One region of the Laceyella tengchongensis genome, then DNA from elsewhere that is predicted to be linked to it. Evidence: a T-box and tRNA genes for the amino acid it is inferred to sense, from the RefSeq annotation. Region 1 holds a T-box; the other holds one or more tRNA genes.

Region 1 (8,028 bases):
CATAAGTGGTGCTACTCGTGTTGTTGAGTGGCGTACTGGTGCTAGTCAGATTTCCTTTCTCATCATACGTATAATTGTAAGTACCCGTGCCGTCGGTTGCGTTGGCGTTTCCGTCTTTGTGGCTGATCAATTGGTTTTTGTCGTCATAATCAAACTTGTTCTTAATATTGAAACCAGTCGGATCTTGCGTCGTTTGGATCACATTCCCATACGCGTTATGGGTATAAATCGTTTTCGTTCCTTTTGGATCAGTGACGGTGGTGGTGTTGTTTACTGCATCATAACTATATGTTGATTTCGCCGTTTGTTTCGCACCATTCACTGTGATGGGATAAGAAACAGCAATTACCCGGTCACTGTCCGTATCATAACTGATTGTTTTCGTATGATTGTTTGGATCGGTGATCGATATCAAATTGTGGTTATCATCATAGCCATATGACTCTGTTGACACCACCGAACCTGTTGCATCCTTGTGTGTGATGCCAATCAAATTGCCGTTCGCGTCATAGGTGTACTCTACTGAACGATTAGCGGGATCGGTCACTTTGCTGACTCGGTTGTTGGTGTCATAAGCCAGTGTGATTTGTCTACCTGACGCGTCGGTAATGGACGTGGGCAGGTTATCGGTATAAGCGATCGTTGTCGTGTTATTGTTGCTATCAACAATCGAAACCAACTTTTTGGCTGAGTTAAAATTGTATTTTGTCTGATCCGATGTGACTAGGGTAAAGGTACCGTTACTGTTTTTCACTAATTCTAAGTTGACTCCATCAGGCGCTTTATAGGTACCCGTTGGTACTCCGCCCGATCCATATTCCGGTATAAACGTATGTGTGGTACCATCGGCATCTGTATAAGCGACAGGCCCGCTAGATTCCATGGTTAGACTTTGTTCTAGGTTGGAGATCCAACCATAGCCAAAAATACCACTTTTGTTTGAACGGCTGTTATAAGCTCGTTCCACTGACAAACCTGGACCGCGGCCACTGATACTGACATCCGTATCCTGCAAATAGTAGTTACCGTTATAGGTGTTCACATTAGAAGCAGCCGTCGTCCAGAAACTTTCTACTCCTATCGGATCAATGGTATAAGTAATGGTCAGCTTGGGCTTTTGCGAGTTGTTTGGATCAGGATCGAGATAGTCACTGGAACGGAATCCTTTTCGGTTATTGCTTTCCGAATTCAGGCGTAACATTACCCCATAGTTGGAGCTGGTGCCTGCATACCATTGTTTTGTTAGTGAAGTGATATCAAAATCATAAGCTCCCACAGCTCCAACCGACTTCGTGGAGATAGGTGTTGTACCAGATGATGGTTGGTTGCTTCCCTTGATATCAGTAGAGTTCCAATCCGAGGTGACTGGATAAACATTGACTTGCTCTGTATGAGTGGTTGCGTATTGATGCAATGTAAGCGTCGCTGACGAAATGTTCGCTCCACTCAACAATGGAGATAGTGCGAACTTGAGATACGAACGATATTCTCCCGTACCATAAGTCGGATCAGTATAGGTCCCTGTGAGCAAATATGAAGAAGTGCCAAAGTTGACATTTTTACCATTAGTGGAATTTGTGACAGTGGCATCGTATGTCTTAAGTGCACCTTGCACCGAAACAGATGGATCAATCACCACTGGATATGCCCGCTTTTCATCCTTTAACCAAGCAGTATCCACTTTCAAATCTATAAACGTTTGGTTTTTCTCCTCACGCAATTCATATCGGGCACCAAAGGATTGTTCGTCATTGGCATCCACCATGAAAGGTCGAGGAATGGCAAACACCGTGTTACCCTTGTTATCTAAAAATGAAAGGGAACCGTCTTTCTCTTGTTTGACATCCACATTTTTCGTTTTTAAAGATAACGTATAGGTAGACTGTCCCGTGTATTTTTGCAACACCCAGGCCTCTTTAAAACCTGTATTGGTGACATAATAACTCAAATCCGTATATGGATAAACCGAGGGGTACGTCACTTTGTTCTTAGCTTTTTTCGCGGCTACATCGGCACCATCAACTAAACCGAAATCGATGTGGGCTTGTCCCAATTGCAAACGAACCACTTTCTTGCCCCGGCTACGTGGGGCAAACCCCACTTGAAATTGGTTTCCTCCATTTGTGAGGGAAAGTTCAGCATCGTCCACCGCGGCCGCTCTTTTTAATTTGACATCTTTTATCTCTTTTATTTCGTTATCAATTTCTATCCATTTACCATCCTTTTTATAGTGAATGGGCTCCAAATATTCTTCCAAAGTATATGTCTTTTTATCTGGAGATATATAAGTTTTCGAAGTGGCAGTCCGCATGTGTTCCAATTCAACTGGCTTGGGTGCAGGAGCAGCCAATACATCAAATGCTACTTGCGGCCAGAGAGTGAAGATCAATGCCAATACAATAGTAATCGATACAATGCTACGAATTCGCGCGTATCGTTCAGCATAAAAAAATTGCAAACATATCCCTTCTTTCTTCACATGCTAGTTGTTTCGTGACACAAAATAGTCACAACTACATTATATAATTTAATTACTTATAAATAATAAATCAATTATTTTTTATCTAGTTTTTAAGTATTTTTTATAAACAGATTATATATTTTATCCCATTTTAAGTAATTCATACTCTATTATGTAAAAGGTACTTCAAAACGATTTGGGAAAAATAAAAAGCCCAGCACTTACTTGCCAGGCTCATAATTAAAAGAAAAGTCTTATCAGTTTTAAGATCTTTATCTCAACCAACTTTAATTAACATCTGTTTTTTGATGGGAATAGGGAACGTCCTAGCAATCCTTTTAAACAAATGGATCGTTTCCATACCAGCAATATTGTAACTGTAGGAACTCCAATCGCAATCACCGGTACACCCAGTGTTTCTTTGGTGAGGGCTTTGCGCTTGTTGCCCACCCCTGAGCCAGGATGGATACCGGTGTCGGCCACTTGGATGGTGGTGTTCACGCGGCTGAGCGCTCTTGACGCCAATGAATCGAAGGCGATGACGAAGTCCGGTTTCGTCTTTTCCACCACGCCGCGCACGATCTCGCTCGTCTCGATCCCCGTGATGCCCAGCACGCCCGGCGACAGTGCGCTGATCGACCGATACCCTTCAGCGACGGACTCGGGCGCCAGCTCAAACAGGTGGCGGGTGACGAGGGTGTGTTTGACGACGAGCGGCCCGAGGGCGTCGGCCGTGACATTCCAGTTGCCGAGGCCGACGATCAGGCCGGAGTCGTCAAGGCCAATGCCAACCTCATCCAAAAAACGGCTGAATTGCTGGGCAAAGTGTTCACTTACGCGCTTTTCTAGCATGGAATCTCTGCTTCTAAGCGCCGGCACTTCCAACGTCAGATAGGTGCCAGGCACTTTGCCAATCGCTTCACTGCCCGCTTGCTCATCGATCCAGATCCAGCTGGTGGTGATGCCTTCATCGGTGTTCTCTTCCATCCGTACGCCGGGGATGTCGCTTGTGCCCCCCCGCTCTTCTACCGCCATCTGATGCGCTTCCCGCGCCAGGTCTGTGCGAATAGAGTAGCCAGACAAATCGATTTGGTGTTCAGTGCGCTCTGCGTTCATGAATGAATCTTCCTCCCCGTTGCATCCATAGGTGGATGCCACCTTTGTTCGGGACACCTCCCCGACAATCCGCTAATAGTTTGCTTTTTGTTGATTTATTTATTCCTCTGGCTTGTGTTATTGCTTTTTGCCATGGCTCATGCTAGAATATTGCATGTTGCATAAATGGGATGCGGAGATCAGAATCCCACAGGAGGTGAATGTATTGGCTAACATTAAGTCCGCAATCAAACGCGCTAAAACCAACGAAATTCGCCGTCAGCGCAACGCTTCCCAAAAGTCTGCTATGCGTACGGCTGTGAAAAAGTTCTTGGTTGCCGTTGAACAACAAGACAACGAAAAAGCAACCGTTCTGTACAAAGAGGCTGCTCGCACTTTGGACAAAGCCGTAACCAAAGGCCTGATCCATAAGAACGCTGCAGCTCGCAAAAAATCCCGCCTCGTAAAAAAACTGCAAGCATTGCAAGCGTAATGCAGCTTATGAACGACCCGCTTTGTTGGGTCGCTTTTATTTAAAAAGATCTCGCCCCAAGTTTTGGGACGAGATCTTTTCATTTAGATAATGCCCATGGCATCTTTGATGCGTTTCAATGTTTCATCAGCCACCGCCGCCGCCTTCTCCCGGCCTTGTTTTAGCACTTGCTCCACTTCGCCGGAGTTGCGGATTTCATAGAAACGCGACTGGATCGGCGCGAGATGATCGATCGTTACCTCAATCAGATCCTTCTTAAACTGACCATACCCCAAACCTTCATACTGTTTCTCTAATTCTTTGATCGACTTGCCTGACAGGCTGCTGTAGATGTTGAGCAAGTTGCTGATCCCTGGCTTCGCAACCGGATCGAAGCGGATGACATTCTCTGAATCGGTTACGGCGCGCTTCAGCTTTTTCTCAATCTTCTTGGGTTCATCCAGCAGTGTGATGTAGTTGAACTCGCTATCGGCGCTTTTGCTCATCTTTTTGGTCGGATTGTCCAGACCCATGATCCGGGCGCCCACTTCGCCGATGTACGGTTCGGGCAACGTGAAAATCTCGGCATAATCGCGGTTGAAACGCTCCGCGATTTCACGCGTTAATTCCAAGTGTTGCTTTTGGTCTTCACCGACCGGCACCCGCTTGGGGTTGTAAAGTAAAATGTCAGCCGCCATCAGAACGGGATAGGTGTAAAGTCCAGCCAAGACGGATTCGGACCCTTTGCCCTTCTCTTTGAATTGCACCATCCGATTCAGTTCGCCGACGCGGGCCACGCATTGTAACAACCAAGCCGCTTCTGCATGGGCTGGAACCTGAGATTGGACAAATATGGTGGACTTGGCCGGATCAAGCCCGGTCGCCAGATAAATAGCCACCAAATCAATGGTTCTTTGTTTTAGCAATTCGGGGTCTTGCGGAATGGTGAGGGCGTGCATATTCACCACACAGAAATAACAGTCGGCCTCCTCCTGCATTTGAACAAACCGTTGCATCGCCCCGATATAATTCCCCAGGGTCACGGCGCCAGTCGGTTGGATGCCAGACAATACGCGTTCCATCTTGACACACTCCTTTTAAGAGAAAATAAAAAAGCCCGCCCCCGTAAGGGACGAGCCTGAACTCGCGGTACCACCCTTATTTGCCCGAAAAACACACACTTCGGGCACACTTCATTCATTCATAACGGAATAACCCGGATTTCCTTACTGACGGAATCTATCGCATGCCCCCGCGTTCAGGAAAACGGCTCCAAAGCCCATTCGTATTGGGGGCCGGTTGGCTCGCACCACCCGCCAACTCTCTTAAGCGGCCGCTCCTATACTACTCCCCTTTATCATCGCCGTTGTGCCGTATGAAAATTTTCCCATTCACATATGATACTTAATGATATTCATTTTGCTCCAATATTGCCAAAAAGTCAAGCGAGCCCTTATTTACAAAGGGCCGGGAATGTGCTAGTTTTTTTCTAGAATCAGGAGGGACGGATATGGGACAAACTTTACCGATTCATCTCACAACCATCGCGCCGATCATCGGGGTCGCCATGGCTTCGACTTTTTTTATCATGCGGTTGAGAGCTTCCAAAAAGCCGACTTCAGCAAAAAAAATTATCATACCACCCCTGGGGATGAGCACCGGTTTCCTGATGTTCGTGTTTCCAGAATGCCGCATCCCCCTCTCTTGGGCGATCCTGTCTTTTTTGGTGGGAGCCTTGTTCTTCTCGTTGCCACTCATCAAAACATCCGCGTTTGAAATTAAAGGGGACGACATTTACCTGAAGCAGTCCCGCGCCTTCGTTGTCATTTTGAGCGGATTGTTTGTGGTGCGCCTCGCCTTGCACAACTACATCGAACATCATATCAGCATCTTCCAGACAGGCGGCGTTTTCTTCATCCTCGCCTTTGGCATGTTGTTGCCGTGGCGCGTCGCCATGCTGTTCCAATATAAAAAGATCAAAGAACAGCTTGGGCAGAAAAACGTCCCCTCGCCCACAGCCTAACAAGTTAAGCCCTCCTTCATCGGAGGGCCTATTTTTTTCCAGGCGCCATAAAGTTGCGGGACGCGTTTTCCATTAGGGCTTGCTCATGACTCCTGCTTCCACTCCTCCTCAGACACGACGTTAATCCCGTGGCGCTTAAGCAATGCCGCTGTCACTCCTTGTCCTGCTTTCTTCACGCCTTGAAAGGTGCCGTCATATACGATGCAATTGCCGCATGAGGGGCTTTTCTCTTTCAAGATTGCCTCCTCCACCCCCAGCATTTGGGCTACGCGTAACGCCTCATAAGCTCCCCGCACAAACGCTTCGGTCACATCTTCTCCGTCCACGGTGACCACTTTTGCCTTTCCATCCAACACATCATGCCCATCGCCGCCAACGATTTCCGCTGGTTTGCGTGGAGTGGACAACCCGCCAAGCTGCTCCGGACAGACGGGCACCGCCTCCCCCCGCTTAATGAGTTCTTGAATCTGCTCCACCCGATTGTGCTTGCCATCATACCGGCAATGGATACCGGCAAAACAAGCACTCACCAATTTTTTCTTCATCGTATCCCTTCCCTTGTCTTCCATGTTCAACCTCTGACAAGTAGTCTAGCGTCTTATAAACCGCTTTCCCCTATGCTTCACCCGTGATGAGGTACTTACCGGGGAGAAGATGCTCCAGCGCTCATATGCATCCAGTTGATTATCCGTCACGCCCTAATGTACCCCTTCTCCACGCCCTTATCAACATCCCTTTCGGACCGGAAATCGAACGCACTAGCAAGAAATTTCCGAACTCAAATAAAAACCTACTCTAAGTGTTTTAAACTTGATAAAATAGGAAAGTGATAGATATCTCATTTTTTTCCGCTTTGTAACCGTTTACTGGAGGAGAGTGTTTCTACGTGTCTGAAAAAGCGATTGTGGTGGGTGGAGGTTTGGCCGGTTTGAGCGCCGCCGCTCGGCTCGCACACAATGGATACGATGTGACTTTGTTGGAAAAAGCGCCCAAATTGGGTGGTCGGGCGATTACCATTCCGTTGAAAGGATTTAATTTCAACTTTGGGGCGCATGCCATTTACGCCCGCGACAAGTCCATTTTGCGCAAATTCGAACATGAAATTGGATTAAACGTCGATTGGAAAGATTTTTCCCCATCCAAAGCCTTTTATGACATGGGATCGTATACAACGCCGATGCCGGCAACATTGGAAGGGCTTTACCGTACCAAAGTGCTGGATTCGCAAAACAAATTGCGATTTGCTTATGAAGTGTTCAAAACAATGTCCTCCATCAATCGCGGGGAAGAAGGCATCCCTATTGGTGAGTATTTACAAAAGGAAACGCCACAAGTCCGCGATTTGCTTTTGACCATCGCTTCATCCAACTTTTTCACCAATGAACCAGAACGCATTCCTTCGACGTTGTTTTTCGATTACTACCGGCGCCTGTTCGCGACCCAACGGGCCGTTTCTTACATCGGCGGCGGTTGGCAAGCCATCGTGCAGGCTTTCGCCGACATCATCGAAAAAAACGGCGGACGCATCATCACCAAAGAAAAAGTGAGTCGGATCGACCTGGACGGCAAGGAAATCACAGCCATCTACGGCAAAGAAGAAAGGGTGTACACCGCAGATCATTATCTATTCTGCATTCCGCCCAAAGAATGTAGCCAATTGTTTGCGGAAACGCCTTTGCAAAAGTATTTCGAAGAATATGTTCGTTACTCCCCCACCAGTGTGGTCGTGTACGACGTCGGCCTTTCCGAACGGATTTCCAGCCCGTTTACTTACATTTATCAAAAGGCGCAAAAGGTATTCATCACAGACATTTCATACTATGACACGACCTGTGTACCTGAGGGCGGACAATTGATGCAAGCCGTCGCCTATCTAAATGAAGAGGAGATCGCCCAAAACAAAGCCGATGAGAAAGTAGCCATCATCGAATCCATTTATGACAAGCACTTCCCCGGCTGGCGCGACCGGCTTGTAGC
Region 2 (8,028 bases), 260 kb from region 1:
TAGGAACTGATTCTTTATCCTTGCTTTGAACAAGGAAGCGGAGCAAAGCTCCATGTCACATGAGTGAGATGAACTTGGATTTGTTCCGTTGTCCACTTCTTGTATGATGATTAGCTAAAAGTATCCAACCGTTATCTTGAAACAATATAGGCTGTTGGATACGGCAGACAAAATTGTGGAGCTAAATGATTAGACGAAAAAGACAATTTTTGTTGTGGCGGAAGCCCACCAGTTCAGCCGAGACAATATATATGAGTTATATGATGCAATTAGGAGTCGCACCCGGCCGGTGGTGTTTTTGGTGGTGCAACGGGGATCGAAAAACGAGTTGAAAAATATAGACCACAAAAAAAGATTGTATACCACTATCCTAAATCTAACGAAACCAATGAATTCTTGAACGAATACAGCAGACATCTTGAGCGATATGATGATCAGGAGTTAAAGCACAAGAAAAAATGAACTAGAACAAATCAGGCATTCGAATTCTCCGGCGTTGCGGAATCCATTTTATATCGGATTGGTTACGTTTGAGGAGGATTTCCTGGGACTGTCCGATTATATTGAAAAGTTTATCAGCACAATTCGGACAGAAGAGCAAAAGAAAATTCTCATATATATCGCCTTGTGCTATCACTTTGAACAAAAAAGCCTTCCGGCCAATTTGTTTGCAATCCTCCTTAATAAAGCTGGAACTGATAAAGTGTCAGAATGGGATAAAATTGATTTGAAAAAGCACTTCAATTTCAATCTGGAGTTATTGTTGATTAAGGAGAAATACGGCAAATTTACGCATTGGTGGCCTCGTCACTATTTGTATGCAGAAGAGCTGTTGCGTTAATTGTTAGGCAAAAAAGAGGAAGTGGATAATTTTACGTACAGAAGCATTTTGGCTCAATAGTCGCTTGCTTTTTTGGGAGACACGTTTTCTGAGTATGGAGAGCAGCCAGAGTATATCATGGAAATTTTGTTCGACTTGTTCATCTGCCGAAACAATAAAGAGATGGGAGAAGAGAAGTTGGCTCGATTAATGACCGAGATCGAAGATGTCAAGTGGCAAGGGGATATTCTACGTAAATTGGTTCACTTATATCCGGAAGAACCGCATTTTCCGGCACATTTGGCACGGTATTATCTATATATGGGCAAGAATCTCGATGAAGCGAACAATGCGGCAGATAAGGCGATTGAAACATCGGAGCGGCAAGGTAAAGTGGACTCCCTGCTTTATCACATCAAAGGATTGTGCATACGAGAGCAGTTAAAAGATAAGCTAAATGCACTAAAAGCGAAGTACACAAAGCAGCCCAAGCTTCTTTCCGGGGAAGAGTTGGAGGAAGTAAAAGTGTTGCGAACCATGCGGGGAGTTGGTTTAAACGGTCCCGTGATCACAACAACTTGTTGCATGAGTCCATCTCCTATGTTGAGATGATCATACACATGATTGAAGATGTGGTTAAAATCTCAGGACTCACACATGCAGAATTTTTTAAGCGCCCAAGTAACCAGTGGGTTTTGGCTTGTCTGGATTTGGTGGAGGGCCTTTTGGAAAGCGTGAAACAAACACATATTGAAGAGGAAAGCAACACCTATATCACGCATTGTGAAAATGATTGAAAGAAACTGTACATGGATTTGAACATCGTGATACAAAACTTGAACAACTTATTGTAGTCGATCTCTAACAAACCGATGATCCGTCTGCAAATCGTTCGCTTTGCAGACAGAAATTTAAGGATTTCAGCAAAATCGGCACAAAAAATCTCAATTATATCATGAATTGCTGAAAGACAATCTCATGGAAGAGCCGGACAATGAGAAAAACATTTATTTATGGTTCCAAGTGGCACGCCATCATCCCAATGTGACTCTCGATGATGCGATTGAATATTTGTCCGCTTGGAGTAGCAGAACCAATCAGGTGCAGGCCCTTTATTATCATTATGTCCTCATGGTATTGAAAGGGATGGAAGGATATGAGTTTGAGAAAAGCAGGGCAAAGAGATTAATTGAAGCTTGTGCCAAAGAAGCGGAGAAGTCCCCCTACAAGACTTTTTGTTTTGAGTGGTTTGGAGTAGGAGAGGGATTGCAGTCATTGGTTCATCATCGGATGGTTGATGAAGCTGGTGGAAACCCGTTGCGGACAGTAAGAGGGATCGTGACGGAGTATAAGCATCCCGGCAATGGAAAAATCGAGGTCAATGGATTTGAGGTGTTTTTCAAGCCAGGGCAAGCAAAAGGAATTACAAAGGATTCTCTCAACAAAGAGGTTGAGTTGCAATTTGGATTTAGTTACGACGGGCTTCGGGCCAAGAGTAAAAGTGTCAGGGCACTCGACTACCTTGAAGAAAACGTGCCAGCAGATGATAAGAAAACGGCTCACAAAAAGACGCAACAAGCGCAAGAAGAGACCGCTTTTGAACTTGCTTACAAAAAAGCGAGTTCCAGCCAAAAAGAAAGGACATAAAGGAAAAAGCTGCCAGCAGGTGGCTTTTTTTATCAAAATGACCTCATCCCGCCACATGGAATGAAGGGGGGCTTGGGGAAAATTTATAAAAAGGGGGTTTGCGATGGAAGGAAAATGAAAAGAATGAAGAGAGAGGGAATATCTGCTTCCTGATGAATAAACTAACATTAAGATGCGGGTTGGAGGGATTTGATGGAACCAACGCAAATTCAAACCAATTTGGAAAGAATGCCACAGCGGAACAAAGAAGCGCAGATTGCATTGGTGTTGGGAATTGTCGGCTTTTTTTCAGCCTTTGTGTTTGCGCTGGCCGGGATTGTGTGCGGAGTGGTCGGATTGGTGCTGGGGCTGAGGGGTAGAAGATCAGAAAAAGGGAACTTGGCGAGCGTGGGGATGATGTTAAGCGGATTGGCGATTGGGTTCAGTTTTATTCATGCGCTGTTAAAAGCGGTGTTGATGACCGCACTCCCATAACGCAGATAGCAATCGGTTGCGGAAAAGGAAAGTCAAATCATATCTTCGGTAGATGGCGGAGCATGGGGTTGACCAGTGAGAGAAAATCCAAGCGTGCGGGGTGGCAACCAAATAAATTCAGAATAGAATTAAATTAAAATTCCCGTTGACAACATGAATGAACCAGTGTAATATATATTTTGTCAGCGAGATGAGCTGACGAAAACGAAAATTTAACTTCACAACACGGAGAGATGTCCGAGCTGGCCGAAGGAGCACGATTGGAAATCGTGTAGGCGGGCAAAACTCGCCTCGAGGGTTCGAATCCCTCTCTCTCCGCCATTTTTGACAAAAACGATTGTCTATGTTATAATAAAAGAATGTGGCTCGGTAGCTCAGTCGGTAGAGCAGAGGACTGAAAATCCTCGTGTCGGCGGTTCGATTCCGTCCCGAGCCACCACGCTGGTGTAGCTCAATTGGTAGAGCAACTGACTTGTAATCAGTAGGTTGGGGGTTCAAGTCCTCTCACCAGCACCATACAGGGGCGTAGTTTAGTGGTAGAACAGAGGTCTCCAAAACCTCCAGTGTGGGTTCGATTCCTACCGCCCCTGCCAATTATCATGGCGGCATAGCCAAGTGGTAAGGCAGAGGTCTGCAAAACCTTTACCCCCGGTTCGAGTCCGGGTGCCGCCTCCATATGAAGTTTGCGGACGTGGCGGAATTGGCAGACGCGCAAGATTCAGGTTCTTGTGGCCGCAAGGCTGTGGGGGTTCAAGTCCCTTCGTCCGCACCAATCGCATATGTGCCCTTAGCTCAGCTGGATAGAGCGTCTGACTACGGATCAGAAGGTCGGGAGTTCGAATCTTCCAGGGCACGCCATATAAAAAGTAGCCGGCTTTGAAAAAAGTCAGCTACTTTTTTTATTGGCTTCAATTGGTTAAATCTCGCAATATTTCTGCCAACTTTTTTTTAGTAGATTTTGTCGCTTCGCAGGCCAGCTCGCATGTGGGCGTATTTTGCTGTGGTTTTTCCTTCTGTACAACGGTTGAAGGTTTATTATGTATGTCTGAACTTGGTGAAGGGTTTTTTTCATATGAAGGCGTCGCGCTGGCCACTACATTTGAGGAGGCGTGAAAAATGTTAAGCGGATCCCGGTTGTCGTCATTCCCGATGTGTGAGGGTTTGTTCGGAGATTGGTTAGGGTGAGTCGCATCTGGGGTTGGGTTGGCATCTCCGTCAACCATGCCGGGAAGATGTTTTGCCGGGTCGTTGGGTTGATGGCCGTTGTCCGACGAATTCGCTTTTGTAGCGGTGGATGCGGACTGGCTTGACCTGTGCAGTTTTTGTTCCGTCTCTGGGGTAGGCCGTTTCGTTTGCTTGGCGGTGACTTCGTTGTTGTCAGTTGAAATAGAGCCAGTTGAGTTGGTGAAAATGGCGTAGGAAAAGACGGAACATGCAATGCCAGCACCAATCAGAGCGATGGTTTTTCGTTTGATTTGCGTGCTGTATTCTTCGGGAGACAGGTCGTCTGTGTCAAACTCAGGGGCGGGTAAATACGCTTTGTCCTTCAATGCTACAATCCCCCTTTATACTATGAAACTCGACTTAATGCTACTCTATTTTCCAATATTTGAATAGTAGACTAAAGTCCCGTTTTCGGTTGTGCCATAAAACGGAAACATTTTGGTAGCCAAAAGAAACAGGGGGATAGAAGTTTGCTGAACGATGTCGAGAGAGGCATCGTAAAAATAAGGTGCGGCTTTCTTGATTCAGCCCTGTGGCCGTTCAAGAAAACCGCCCAATTCTATTTTATATTAAAAGGTGCTGTCAATAATGCCCCCACCTAAACAAATTTCCTCATCATAGAAAACCACGGATTGCCCCGGGGTGACCGCCCGTTGCCGTTCGGCGAATTCTACGCGGAAAGTGCCGTCCGGTTGCGGAAGTACGCGCACCGGTTGGTCTTTTTGACGGTAGCGGAATTTAGCGGTGCATGTAAAAGGCTCGTTTGGAGTGTCGCCTTGGCCCAACCAATTGATATCGGTGGCGATGAGCCCACCGGAGTACAGTGCTTCATGGTCATGGCCTTGCGCCACATAGAGAATGTTCTTTTCAATGTCCTTTTTCACGACAAACCAGGGTTCCCCTGTTCCGCTTCCACCGATCCCCAATCCTTGACGTTGGCCCAACGTATAATACATCAAGCCGTCGTGCCGCCCTTTCACTTCCCCATCTAGGGTATGGATCTCTCCAGGTTGTGCAGGCAGATAGTGGCTGAGGAATTCGCGGAAATTTCGCTCGCCGATGAAACAGATGCCGGTGCTGTCTTTCTTTTTGGCTGTGGCCAAACCGACTTTTTGCGCGATCTCGCGCACCTCCTGTTTCTGCATGTGCCCAATGGGAAACATGGCCTGTAGCAATTGCGGTTTGTTGACGGCGTACAAGAAATAGGTTTGGTCTTTATTGGGGTCCGCGCCACGGGCTAGGTACTTTTCTCCGTTTTTCTCGATGATTTGTGCGTAATGGCCCGTTGCGATGAAATCGGCCCCTAGCTGTTTCGCTTTGTTTAAGAACTCGCCAAACTTGATTTCCCGGTTGCACATGATGTCCGGATTGGGGGTTCTGCCTTTTTTGTATTCATCAAGGAAATACTGAAACACTTTTTGTTCATATTCCTTTTCGAAGTTGACAGAGTAATAGGGAATGCCAATCTGTGCGCAAACGCGACGCACATCTTCGAAGTCCTCCGTGGCTGTGCAATGGCCGAATTCATCGGTGTCATCCCAGTTTTTCATAAACAGCCCGATAACCTCATAGCCTTGCTCTTTTAGCAACCAGGCGGTCACGGACGAGTCCACGCCGCCGGACATGCCGACCACCACGCGTATATGTTTCTTGCTCATTTGCATCACTTCCAGTGTTCGGTTTCATACCCTTGTTTCGATGGCATGTCTTCATTATAATCGAAACCAAATGTTTTCAACAAATCCGTAGGCAAACGATCTGATTGATTAGAGATTGGTGGATGTGCAAATATGGACCAAAAACAATTGTTGCAGAGCAGGCTCACTTCGACACAAATTTTGGTGCTCGGGTTTGCTGTGACGATTTTGATCGGGGCGTGCTTGTTATCTTTGCCGGTGGCCACAGAATCCGGACAGGGATTGCCTTTTATTGACGCATTGTTTACAGCCACCTCGGCTGTATGCGTGACTGGGCTAGTGGTGGTTGACACAGCTACAACGTTTAACACCTTTGGCGAAGTGGTCATCTTGTTGCTCATTCAAGTGGGCGGATTAGGTTTTATGACGTTCGGCACGTTTTTCGCATATCTTGTGGGCAAAAAAATCGGATTTCGGGAGCGGTTGGTGTTGCGGGAGACATTCAACCAGTTCAACATGCAAGGGGTAGTCAACCTCGTGTTGAAAGTTCTCAAAATTACCTTCATCATTGAAGGAATCGGATTTGTATTGTTGAGCGTGCGTTTCGTTCCCGAATTCGGATTGGAAAAAGGGCTTTATTTCTCCCTTTTTCATTCCATTTCTTCATTTAATAGTGCCGGGTTTGATCTGTTTGGGGAAAAGGAAGCGTTCAGTAGCATCACCCATTATGTTGAAGATCCGTGGATAAACCTGGTTGTTTCCTCCCTTGTTATTTTGGGAGGGATCGGGTTTGTCGTTATTTTAGAATTGCTTCATTATCGGAAGACCAAACGGATTAGTTTACATTCCAAGATTGTTTTGACCATGACGGGAATCTTGATCGTTATGGGTATGCTGGTGATTTTGGTGGTGGAATGGGCCAATCCCAAAACCTTGGGCGGGTTGTCGTTTCAAGGAAAAATCATGGCATCTTTTTTTCACTCTGTTACACCGAGATCAGGCGGCTATAACACACTTAGCTTGGGGGATATGTACTCAGCGACATTGTTTTTCACTGTATTGCTGATGTTTGTGGGGGCCTCCCCTAGTTCCACGGGCGGGGGAATCAAGACGACCACCTTGGCTACCATTCTGCTGTCGGTCTGGTCGATGATCCGTGGACGGGATGATGTCATCGCATATAAGCGCCGCATTCCCCACGGGTTGGTGTACAAAGCGCTTACTGTGACTGTGGCGGCGACCACGCTGGTCATCTTGGATACGATGCTGTTGACGATCACTGAGCAAACGGATCTGTTGACCGCTGGGTTTGAGACGGTTTCCGCGTTTGGCACAGTTGGTTTGACCATGGGATTAACCCCGACGCTGTCAGTGCCAGGTAAAGTGATCGTTCTGCTCACGATGTTTGCCGGTAGGTTAGGGCCGCTCACCATTGCTTTTGCTATCGCCCACAGTCAGAAACAACCGCCTTACCGTTATCCTGAAGATAGACCGTTGATCGGTTGACGAACGGGTTGGACAGGGGGTGCCAGTTGCCCACCCAGCATGGCAAGCGGTTGATCGGTCTTTGAAGTGGGCATGCTGGTAAGGAATGTGGTGTGACGGAGTTGGCTAAAAAATCGTACTAAGATTGTCGAAACGCCAGGCTTAAAAGCGGTTGTCAAAGCAAAGTGGTTCCAGTAAGCTATTTACAAGCGCAATGGCATAGAAATGAGTATCATGTAACCACTTTCAGTAAGGAGGGGCTTATGCGAATCACAAAAAAAGATTTCTTGCCATCGGCTCTCCTCTGCTGCAGTTTCCTCTTCTTAAGCGGTTGCGCCACCGTGATAGAAAAAATTCAGCATACGACTGGAAACCAAGTTGAAAAAGTAGAACAGCTGGCAGTAGACGATATTCAGAAGCAAGAGACGGAAGAGATGCCGAGACAAGAGGATACATCGGATTTGCCCAAGAGCCCGGCTCCACATACGGAGTTAAATGATATTTTAAACGATGAAGGAAAAGGGGAGTACGCCGGCGAGAAGTTCAACCGGGGTAAGGTGGTTCAAGCTTTGAACCAGATGCCCAAAGGATTGAGCGATGACAAGGCGTATGCCTATTTATTGGGTTTAGTGGGTGAGAACTACCGGAGCGATGTGGAACGCTTCAAAAATCTAGAGGAAGCCGATTATGAAGAGATGGTCGATGTTTGGGTGGCGGCGCGCCACAAATACCCCAAGCCGA

What was found. A T-box is a leader RNA that pairs with one kind of tRNA and senses whether it is charged. The one in region 1 lies ahead of trpS (tryptophan--tRNA ligase), so its partner is inferred to be a tRNA-Trp.
Region 2: it has a tRNA-Trp gene. The T-box ahead of trpS (tryptophan--tRNA ligase) is inferred to sense a tRNA for this amino acid. The anticodon was not compared.

The regions. Positions count from the first base shown of each region.
Region 1 is NZ_FXTU01000002.1:405,994-414,021, forward strand. It holds gene QQZ12_RS05565 (DNRLRE domain-containing protein) at 1-2,458, opposite strand, end outside; partial or broken gene gpr (GPR endopeptidase) at 2,837-3,577, opposite strand; gene rpsT (30S ribosomal protein S20) at 3,783-4,049, shown strand; gene trpS (tryptophan--tRNA ligase) at 4,133-5,110, opposite strand; T-box leader at 5,154-5,398, opposite strand; gene QQZ12_RS05585 (CcdC family protein) at 5,539-6,051, shown strand; gene QQZ12_RS05590 (2-thiouracil desulfurase family protein) at 6,135-6,596, opposite strand; gene QQZ12_RS05595 (phytoene desaturase family protein) at 6,938-8,028, shown strand, end outside.
Region 2 is NZ_FXTU01000002.1:663,795-671,822, reverse strand. It holds gene QQZ12_RS07005 (hypothetical protein) at 497-841, shown strand; gene QQZ12_RS07000 (hypothetical protein) at 959-1,432, shown strand; gene QQZ12_RS06995 (hypothetical protein) at 1,441-1,617, shown strand; gene QQZ12_RS06990 (hypothetical protein) at 1,799-2,467, shown strand; gene QQZ12_RS06985 (DUF4190 domain-containing protein) at 2,660-2,941, shown strand; tRNA gene QQZ12_RS06980 (tRNA-Ser) at 3,169-3,262, shown strand; tRNA gene QQZ12_RS06975 (tRNA-Phe) at 3,305-3,380, shown strand; tRNA gene QQZ12_RS06970 (tRNA-Thr) at 3,382-3,457, shown strand; tRNA gene QQZ12_RS06965 (tRNA-Trp) at 3,461-3,534, shown strand; tRNA gene QQZ12_RS06960 (tRNA-Cys) at 3,543-3,616, shown strand; tRNA gene QQZ12_RS06955 (tRNA-Leu) at 3,627-3,713, shown strand; tRNA gene QQZ12_RS06950 (tRNA-Arg) at 3,723-3,799, shown strand; gene QQZ12_RS06945 (hypothetical protein) at 3,850-4,491, opposite strand; gene mnmA (tRNA 2-thiouridine(34) synthase MnmA) at 4,735-5,829, opposite strand; gene QQZ12_RS06935 (TrkH family potassium uptake protein) at 5,956-7,308, shown strand; gene QQZ12_RS06930 (vWA domain-containing protein) at 7,551-8,028, shown strand, end outside.